Regions from separate parts of the Burkholderia arboris genome, predicted to be linked through region 1. Evidence: predicted binding sites of a transcription regulator. Region 1 holds the regulator's gene; the other holds the start of a gene.
The links. The regulator LexA, encoded in region 1, represses DNA repair genes until DNA is damaged. The targets are predictions, from matches to a motif close to ACTGTATNNNNATACAGT.

Region 1 (5,126 bases):
TGTCGTTGTGAGCGGGTGCGTTCCGCTGCCCGCCGGCTGGCCGGTTGGCGAACGGATCGGACGAATGCGTGTCACATGGGCATGACCGAAGCGAACGACGCCGGCGCGATATGACCCGCTGGAGTACGGACGAGCCATTCTAGTGCATCGGCTGCGTCTCTTCAGGGCATGCCTGCACGGTGCGATGCATGCGCGCACCGATCGTGCACTGCATCATCGCGCACGCGCCGCGCGGGGCGAATCAGCGTTTTCCATCCCTTGCGTCCTGAATTGCGGCGCACCATGATGAATGCGTAGGCTCGTTGTCGCGATAGGGAGGTTTCATGGCTAGCTACAACAAGATTTTGCTGTGTTACGACGGCACGCTCGAAGGGCGCAAGGCACTGCGCTGCGGCGCTAATCTCGCAATGGACCTGAAGGCCGAAACGCACTTGCTGTCGGTCGTCGACATGCGTTCGAGCATTGCGCAAAGTGCAGGTTTGCTGACCGATGTCGCATGCGGCCGCTTCGAGGAAACCGCGCGCGAAATCCTCGAGGAAGGGGTGAACTGGCTGCGCGAGCGTGGCGTGCAGGCCGAAGGCCATTTCGCGTTCGGTTATCCGATCGACGAAATCGCGAATCTTGCGTCGGAACTGAAGGTCGACCTCGTCGTTGTCGGCCACCGGTGCCGCAGCGGACTGTCGCGATGGTGGATGGGCTCGGGCAATACGCAACTGCTCGACCGCGTGAACTGCAGCATTCTGGTGGCGTGCTCGTCGGCGGAAGAGCAGAAAGCCGAAATCGCGCGCGAGCGTGAAGCGGCCACGGCGAACGGCAAATGATCTAAAGACGCGATGGTTGCCTGGTCGGCAATGCGTGCTGGTCAGGCGCCGCACCGCTTCAGCGGTGCGGGCGTCGAGCGCGGCCTGTTATGCGTGCAGGTCGATCGCGGACAATTTCCACGAAAACAGCCCGAAGCGGTGGAATACCGCCGCATAGCGCGTGCCGTCGGCGCTGCGCTGATACGTCACGACGAATTCATCGATATTCCGGTAGCCCGCGCTGGTTTGCTGCGGATGCGTCGCCTCGCTCGGGCTCGCCGGCGTGGCAGGCGCGGGCACCGCTGACGACGCGGTCGCAGCGGATGCGTTACTGCTCGCAGCGGCGGCACTTGCCGGCGCCGGATTGGCCGGCGTTGCGGCTGGTGCGCCGCCCGGTGTATTGCCTTGCGGCAGATTCGACAAATCAGGCGGGCGCTCGCCCGGATTGCCGCGCGGCGGCAATCCGCTCATCAGCGCGGCCACGCCCTCCGGGGTCGCGTACGCATCGACCAGCGGGCCGATCAACGCGGACCCGATCAGCGCGCCGATCACCGCAAACGGGTTGTTCTTCTTCACAGCGTCGATCCGGCGCATCAACTCTTCCGTGACCTGCTGTTTGAGGCTGATGCGTAGCGACGGAAAATCGACATACTCGCTGATCGCCTGCGCATCTCGCGCATCGATCGCCGATTTCAGGCGACCGAGCGCGACGTACGGCGACGCGTACGCATAGCCGATCGCCGCAATGACGACGACGATCAGCGCGACGATCAGCAGGGGCTTGAGTCGCCATGCGCGGCTCGGCGATCCAGTCACGTTGCCTCCGGTGCGGGGATGTTCCGCAATCAGAGACCGCCCGGCGTAGCCGATCGTTCCTCCGCGATGCAGCGATCGATCATCCGGCACACGGCATCGATCGTGCCGACCATGATCAGGCGCGACCGGCCGTGATAGACGCGCACCGGTGCGCGACGCGCGGGTTCCGCGTGATTCAGGCCGGCGTTCAGCGATACCCGGGCGAACGCGGGGAGCGCTGACGGCAGCAGGGACGCCTGCCGTTCGACTGCGACTTCTTCTTGCACGGGCGCGGCCGCGGACAGCGGTGCGCAGGGCGTGCGGCCGCGCAGATGACGCAGGCGGCCGAATTGACGGAAAGGCAGCAGACGGGCAAGGCGTTCCATGATGTTCTCCTCAGCGAGACGGAATGTCAGAGTTCGCCCGAGCGGATCAGCCCGACGGCGATGCCTTCCAGCGCGAATTCGGCGCTGCCGGCCTTGACGAAGATGTTTTCGTAATCCGGGTTCTCCGCGATCAGCTCGAGACCGCCCGGCCGGCGCATCAGGCGCTTGACCGTGACGTCGTCACCGAGACGCGCGACGATGATCTGGCCATCCTTCGCTTCCGTGCGCTTCTGCACGGCGAGGAGATCGCCATCGAGGATGCCGGCGTCGCGCATCGACAGGCCGCGCACCTTCAGCAGGTAGTCGGGCTTGCTCGTGAACAACGCGGGATCGCATGCGTAGTGCTGCGAGATGTGCTCCTGCGCGAGGATCGGGCTACCGGCTGCGACGCGGCCGACGAGCGGCAGCGACAACTGCATCAGGCCGGCGTGCGGCAACGTGAACTGGTGCGGGGCATCTTCGATGCCGAGCAGGCGGATGCCGCGCGACGCGCCGGCCGCCAGCTCGATCACGCCTTTGCGCGCCAGCGCGCGCAGGTGCTCCTCGGCCGCATTCGGCGAGCTGAAACCCAGTTCGGCCGCGATCTCGGCGCGGGTGGGCGGGAATCCGGAGCGCTCGATCGCGCGACGGATCAAGTCGAACACTTGCTGCTGACGGGCGGTGAGTTTGGTCATGGCTCAACTGTATGGATAGACAGTGAGCTGTATTTTTATACAGTACTTCGCGAATTTCAAGTGTTACGTGAGGTTCGACGCGATCACGCCGGTTCCGGCGTGATTTCGCGACGTCCGGACGGCGGTTTATCTGCCGCAACCGTCCATCCCGTCTGCGTTAGCACTTTTGAGTATTAAAAAATGAAGAACGATTATTTTTAATCATGTAACCCGTTCGTTAGACTGGCCCGACATCGCAACACCGACAACACTGGAGAACCAAGGATGGCGAAGCGCAATACGGGGCTGGTGGGCGGAGTGGGCCGCCTGATCGCAACACTCGCGCTGGGCGCGGCGGCGGCGCTGGGCGTCGCGACGCATGCCCAGGCCGATACGACGTTCCTGAACGTGTCGTACGACCCGACGCGCGAGCTGTATCAGGACTTCAACCAGGCGTTTGGCAAGGAGTGGAAGGCGAAGACGGGCGAGACCGTGAACTTCAAGCAGTCGCACGGCGGGTCGGGCGCGCAGGCGCGTTCGGTGCTCGACGGCCTGCAGGCCGACGTCGTCACGCTGGCGCTCGCGTACGACATCGACGCGCTCGCGAACAAGGGGCTCGTCAACAAGGACTGGCAGAAGCGCCTGCCCGACAACGCGTCGCCGTACACGTCGACGATCGTGTTCCTGGTGCGCAAGGGCAACCCGAAGGGGATCAAGGACTGGGACGACCTGACCAAGCCGGGCATCTCGATCGTCACGCCGAACCCGAAGACGTCGGGCGGCGCGCGCTGGAACTACCTGGCCGCATGGGCGTACGCGGTGCACAAGCCGGGCGGCAACGAGCAGACGGCCAAGGAATTCGTCACGAAGCTCTACAAGAACGCAGGCGTGCTCGATTCGGGCGCGCGAGGCGCGACGACGAGCTTCGTGCAGCGCGGGATCGGCGACGTGCTGATCGCATGGGAGAACGAGGCATTCCTGTCGGTGAAGGAATTCGGTACCGACAAGTTCGAGATCGTCGTGCCGTCGGTGAGCATCCTGGCCGAGCCGCCCGTCGCGGTGGTCGACAAGGTGGTCGACAAGAAGGGCACGCGCAAGCTGGCCGACGCGTACCTGAACTTCCTGTACAGCCCGCAGGGCCAGGAAATCGCGGCGCGCAACTACTACCGGCCGCGTTCGAAGAACGTGCCGGCGGAACTGACGAAGCAGTTCCCGAAGCTGAAGCTGTACACGGTCGACGACACGTTCGGCGGCTGGACGAGTGCGCAGAAGACGCATTTCGCGGACGGCGGCGTGTTCGACTCGATCTACAAGCCGCAGTAACGCCATAACGACAGCGGCGCGCCACGACAGCGCGCCGCATCCCCGATTGCCCGCCGGCGCGATTCACTGCGCCGGCGTTTGCGTCGGACCCATGAGCAGCATCGACCCAGCAAGAGCATCCGATGACGACGTACACCTTTCGCAAGCCGAGCGCGCTGCCCGGTTTCGGCGTGACGCTCGGCATCACGGTGGCCTATTTGAGCCTCGTGGTGCTGATCCCGCTCGCCGCCACGTTCCTGAAGACCGCGACGCTGTCGTGGGACCAGTTCGTCACCGCCGTCACGTCGCCGCGCGTGCTCGCGTCGTACCGGCTGACGTTCACGTCCGCACTTGGCGGCGCGCTGATCAACGCCGTGTTCGGCTTCCTCGTCGCGTGGGTGCTCGTGCGCTACACGTTTCCGTTCAAGCGCCTCGTCGATGCGATCGTCGACCTGCCGTTCGCGCTGCCGACGTCGGTCGCCGGCATTTCGCTCGCGGCCGTCTACGCGACCAATGGCTGGGTCGGCCAGTATCTCGCGCCGCTCGGCATCAAGATCGCGTTCACGCCGGCCGGCGTGCTGGTCGCGCTGACCTTCATCGGGCTGCCGTTCGTCGTGCGTACCGTGCAGCCGGTGCTCGAGGATTTCGAGCGCGAGCAGGAAGAAGCGGCCGCGTGCCTCGGCGCGTCGCGCTGGCTGACGTTCCGCCGCGTCGTGCTGCCGGCCGTGCTGCCGGCGCTCCTCACCGGTTTCGCGCTCGCGTTCGCGCGTGCGCTCGGCGAATACGGCTCGGTGATCTTCATTGCCGGCAACGTGCCGATGAAATCCGAGATCACGTCGCTGCTGATCATCACGAAGCTCGAGCAGTACGACTACGCGGGCGCGACCGCGCTGGCGGTCGTGATGCTGGTCGTGTCGTTCCTGATGCTGCTGCTGATCAATACGCTGCAGTGGTATCTGCAGCGCCGCACGAGCAAGGGCGCCAGCGGCCCCGCGCCCGCCACCGTCACCGCCGTCGCGGCAGGAGGCCAGCAATGAGCCAGGAGGCCACCGTCGTGCTGAAAACCCCGTCGCCGGCCGCGCGGGCCGCGAAACGGCTCGACCCCGTCAGCGAGTCGCGCGTCGTGCGCTGGCTGCTCACCGGCATCGCGCTGGCGTTCCTCGCGTTCTTCCTCGTCGTGCCGCTCGCCG
Region 2 (5,126 bases), 1.3 Mb from region 1:
CGCCGGAGACGTTCAGCGGGTTGATTTCAGCCAGCGATGCGTCGGTTTCCCAGAATGCCTTGTACAGGCCTTGCAGGATCGCGCGCGCTTGCGGAATCGAAGCAGCCGGCACGCCGATCTTCGCGGCGAGGTCGTCGGCCTGAGCGTCGAGCAGGCCCGTCGACGGCTCGACGATGACCTTGTGGATCAGTTCCGGGTGCTTTTCGGCGACTTCTTCGATGTCCATGCCGCCTTCGCTCGAACCCATCAGAACGATCTTTTGCGACACGCGATCGACGACGAGGCTGACATACAGTTCCTGCTTGATGTCGGCGCCTTCTTCGATCATCAGACGGTTGACCTTCTGGCCTTCCGGACCGGTCTGGTGCGTGACGAGCTGCATGCCGAGGATCTGGTTCGCGTATTCGCGGACCTGCTCGATCGACTTCGCCACCTTCACGCCGCCGCCCTTGCCACGGCCACCGGCGTGGATCTGAGCCTTAACGACCCATACCGGGCCGCCGAGCTCTTCTGCCACCTTGACGGCTTCTTCAACCGAGAACGCCGGCTTGCCGCGCGGTACCGCGACTCCGAATTTCCGCAGGATTTCCTTACCCTGGTACTCGTGAATCTTCATGCGTGATTCCCTTCAGTCTGAGAGTTGGATGAAAAGTCGCTTAAGACGCTTCTTCGAATGATTTCCGTTCATTCCTTCGTGCTGCCTTCACCGGGCATATCCGGCCGAATCGGGCCATACCAGCGCGGGTAGTACTGCCGCACGACCTCGCCGTCGAACCGCAGCGCACGGCAGCGGCCGAGCTGGAAAGGCGGTTCGGCGTGCGCGCCGTCGTGATCCGGTCCTTCGCCGCCCTCTTCGCGCACGTTCCACACGTCACCGGCGAACGCCTGGATCGCTGCCGTCGGCAGCACGGCGCACAGTTCGGTGAGATGGGAGCAGCCTGCGACGCCAGCGAGCAGCCGGTTCGCGTTGCGGCGGAAATTGCGGAAGAGATTGAGCCCGATGAGGGCCCGATAGGCAGGAGGGGCGGATTGACAGTGACCGGGATAGGGCACCCATTCCGAAGACGCTTCGGCGTCGACGACATTGAGGTCACGATCGATGGTCACGCGCAGCCAGAGTTCGTGGATCGGCAGGCCTTGGGGCCGGATGCCCGACGCAAGCGCGACATCCCGCGGCTTGTGGTCGGTCAGGCAGGCTTCGATGTCCCACAAGCCGTCGCCGCGCTCGTAGGCTTCCGCTCGGATTGCGCGTCGATGTCGCAACTGACGGGGCACGGGCTCGGATAGCGGCATGCTGGAGGTTGAGGCCGAAGAGGAAAACCCACGGATTTTAGCATATTGGGTATTTGAGACAGTTTGACGCGACGGCGGGTATTCCCGCCTGTCCGGAAACGGTTGCATTGCAGCAATATCGCGCGTCACGCGCGCGACCGGCCGCTCAATCGTCGATCGGGAAATCGTCGCCCACTTTCAGCAACTTCACGATGGTCGCGCTCGAGAAGCCGCGCGCGGCGAGAAAGCGTGCCTGCTTCGCACGCTCGGCCGGCGTTTGCGGCAGTGCACCGAATTTCTTGCGCCAGACCGCCTGCGCACGCACCCATTCGGTCTCGCGCAGCTGCGCGTTCACTTCCTCGACGAGCGTGTCGCCGACTGCATGACGCTTCAGCTCGCTGACGATCCGCGCGACGCCGACACGCGATGCGCGGCGATGCACGAGGCTCTCGGCAAAGCGCGCGTCGGACAGCCAGCCTTCCTTTTCCAGCGCATCGAGCACCGGTTCGACGGATTCGTCTTCGCCGACGTAAGGCGCGAGCTTGCGCGCGAGTTCCGCACGACTGTATTCACGCCTCGACAGATAGCCGAGCGCGCGGCCCTTCAACGAGCGTTGCGGTTTTGACGACTTGCGTTCGGTGGCGCCCGGCGTGTCGCCTGATGACGTACTGGAAGAAGCGCCGGACGCACGGTGCGTGCGGCGTGGATGCTGGCTGCTGCGTGTGTAGACGTCTTCCCTTGCCGGCGCCGACGCGTCGGCGGCGCGATCGCCCGGGAAGCGGACACCGGACACGCGACGGCGGGAGCGGTCGTGTGCGTCGAACGATTCGCCGTCGTCGAACGGGTCGTCCGGCGCGGCAATCTCAAACGAAACGAGGGCATCATCGGATGCCCTCGTCGCGGTGCGGTTCGCGGCATGGCTGCCTGCAACCCGCCGGCCGGCGCCCGAGGATCCGGCTCGCCGGCCAGAGCGACCCGCCGCTTCGGGCGCGTCGCTCTCTTCCGGCTCGCCAGCCTGACCTCGGCGCGCAACCATCACTCTTCTTCGTCCATCGCCTCGGCTTCGTGGCTCACGCCATCGGGCATGCTGACGACACCGAGCGATTCGCGGATGCGGTTCTCGATCTCGCGTGCGATTTCCGGATTTTCGCGCAGGAATTCACGCGCGTTGTCCTTGCCCTGGCCGATCTTCTCGCCGTTATAGCTGTACCAGGCGCCCGCCTTGTCGACGATCTTCGCCTGCACGCCGAGATCGATGATCTCGCCCTGGCGCGAAATGCCTTCGCCATACAGGATGTCGAAGATCGCTTCGCGGAACGGCGGCGATACCTTGTTCTTGACGACCTTCACACGGGTTTCGTTGCCGATCACCTCGTCGTTCTTCTTGATCGAGCCGATCCGGCGGATGTCGAGACGCACCGACGAGTAGAACTTCAGCGCGTTGCCGCCCGTCGTGGTTTCCGGGTTGCCGAACATCACGCCGATCTTCATCCGGATCTGGTTGATGAAGATCACGAGGCAGTTCGTGCGCTTGATCGTGCCGGTCAGCTTGCGCAGCGCCTGCGACATCAGGCGGGCCTGCAGACCCGGCAGCGAATCGCCCATCTCGCCTTCGATTTCGGCCTTCGGCACGAGCGCCGCGACCGAGTCGATGACGATCATGTCGATCGAGCCCGAGCGCACCAGCGCGTCGGTGATTTCAAGCGCCTGCTCGCCGGTGTCCGGCTGCGAGATCAGCAGCTCCGGCACGTTCACGCCGAGCTTCGCGGCATATTGAACGTCGAGCGCGTGCTCGGCGTCGATGAACGCTGCGGTGCCGCCCAGCTTCTGCAGTTCGGCGATGACCTGCAGCGTGAGCGTGGTTTTACCCGACGATTCCGGACCGTAGATCTCGACGACCCGGCCACGCGGCAGGCCGCCGACGCCTAGTGCGATATCAAGACCCAGCGAGCCCGTGGAGACGACCTGGATATTCTCGGCCGCCTCGCCGTCGCCCATGCGCATGATCGACCCTTTGCCGAACTGCTTCTCGATCTGCGCGAGTGCGGCCGCCAGCGCCTTGCTCTTCTCGGCGGTCATCCCGGAGCCCTTCTTGCTATCTTCCATGAATCGTCCTTTGCTATGATGAGCAGCGTCTGTTAGAGGCGCGCCCGCTTTCAAGCGCCGCCGAATGCAGACACTGTATAAAAAAACAGTAGTTTATGCAAGCCCGCAATTCAGGGCGTTGTACACGAATAACTCCGGAGACAGCCGCGTCGGCGCGAATGCCCCGCCGGCCATCGGTCAGCAACATGCGAATCCTCATCGCCGAAGATGACAGCATACTCGCGGACGGACTCACCCGGTCACTCCGCCAATCGGGCTATGCGGTCGACCACGTGAAGAGCGGCGTCGATGCCGATACGGCGCTGTCGATGCAGACTTTCGACCTGCTGATCCTCGATCTCGGGCTGCCGAGAATGTCCGGGCTCGACGTGCTCAAGCGCCTGCGCGCCCGCAATTCCAACCTCCCCGTGCTGATCCTGACCGCCGCCGACAGCGTCGACGAACGCGTGAAGGGGCTCGACCTCGGCGCCGACGACTACATGGCCAAGCCATTCGCGCTCAACGAGCTCGAGGCGCGCGTGCGCGCGCTGACCCGGCGCGGCGCGGGCGGCGGCCCGACCGTCGTGCGGCACGGCTCGCTCGCATTCGACCAGGTCGGCCGCATCGCGTATGCGAACGATCACGTGCTCGATCTCTCCGCGCGCGAACTCGGCCTGCTCGAAGTGCTGCTGCAGCGGATCGGCCGGCTCGTGTCGAAGGAGCAGCTCGTCGATCACCTGTGCGAATGGGGCGAGGAAGTCAGCAACAACGCGATCGAAGTCTACGTGCACCGGCTGCGCAAGAAGATCGAGCCGAGCGGTGTGCGGATCTCGACCGTGCGCGGCCTCGGCTATTGCCTCGAGAAGGTCGCGCCTGCCGCGCCGGCCGACGCGACAGCGCCCCAGCCCGCGGTGGCCGGCACGCCGCTGCGCTGACACCGGGCGTCGCCGCGATGGCCACGCCGGCCCACTCCCGCCCCCCGACCGGCGCACCGTCGTCGGCCGCCGACGAAGCCCGCGACGCGCGCTACGAGAACCCGTTCGCGCCGCCCGACGAAACCGAATCGCCCGAGGCACCGCGCCCGCGCTCGCTGTTCGGCGAAATCCTCGACTGGATGCTCGCGCCGCTGCTGCTGCTGTGGCCGATGAGCATCGCCGTCACCTACCTCGTCGCGAAGACGATCGCGAACAGCCCGTTCGACCGCGCGCTCGAAACCAACGCGTACGTGCTCGCCCGGCAGATCCATCCGGTGAACGGCGTCGCCGAGCTGACGCTGCCGGAGCAGACGCGCGACTTCCTGCGCGCGGACAACGTCGACAGCGTTTACTTCCAGGTGCTCGGCACGCGCGGCGAACTGGTCGCGGGCGAAGCCGACATGCCGCTGCCGCGCGACGAGGACCGCCCGCCGCCGGGCGTCGTCGTGTTCCGCGACGACCTGCTGCGCGGCAACGACGTGCGCGTCGCGTATACGACGGTCGCACTGCCGCAATCGGGCGGCACGCAGCCCGTGCTCGTGCAAGTCGGCGAAACGCTCGACAAGCGCAACGCGCTCGCGAACGACATCATCAAGGGCGTGATCCTGCCGCAGTTCGTGATCCTGCCGCTCGCGATCCTGCTCGTGTGGTTCGGGCTGTCGCGCGGGCTCGCGCCGCTCAACGCGCTGCAGGCGCACATCCGCGCGCGGCGGCCCGACGACCTGTCGCCCGTCGAGGCGCAGCGCGCGCCGCCCGAGATCGAGCCGCTCGTCACGTCGTTCAACGACCTGCTCG

Region 2: a site for LexA is predicted at 3,451-3,468, ahead of recA (recombinase RecA). Genes of this name have one in related genera too.

The regions. Positions count from the first base shown of each region.
Region 1 is NZ_CP109821.1:1,752,847-1,757,972, forward strand. Features, by position in the region: gene OHZ10_RS08365 (universal stress protein) at 324-821, shown strand; gene OHZ10_RS08370 (DUF2939 domain-containing protein) at 909-1,616, opposite strand; gene OHZ10_RS08375 (hypothetical protein) at 1,646-1,981, opposite strand; gene lexA (transcriptional repressor LexA) at 2,008-2,655, opposite strand; gene OHZ10_RS08390 (sulfate ABC transporter substrate-binding protein) at 2,920-3,957, shown strand; gene cysT (sulfate ABC transporter permease subunit CysT) at 4,080-4,973, shown strand; gene cysW (sulfate ABC transporter permease subunit CysW) at 4,970-5,126, shown strand, end outside.
Region 2 is NZ_CP109821.1:3,052,822-3,057,947, forward strand. Features, by position in the region: gene sucC (ADP-forming succinate--CoA ligase subunit beta) at 1-616, opposite strand, end outside; gene OHZ10_RS14345 (DUF2889 domain-containing protein) at 685-1,293, opposite strand; gene recX (recombination regulator RecX) at 1,439-2,308, opposite strand; gene recA (recombinase RecA) at 2,308-3,378, opposite strand; gene OHZ10_RS14360 (response regulator transcription factor) at 3,564-4,292, shown strand; gene OHZ10_RS14365 (sensor histidine kinase) at 4,310-5,126, shown strand, end outside.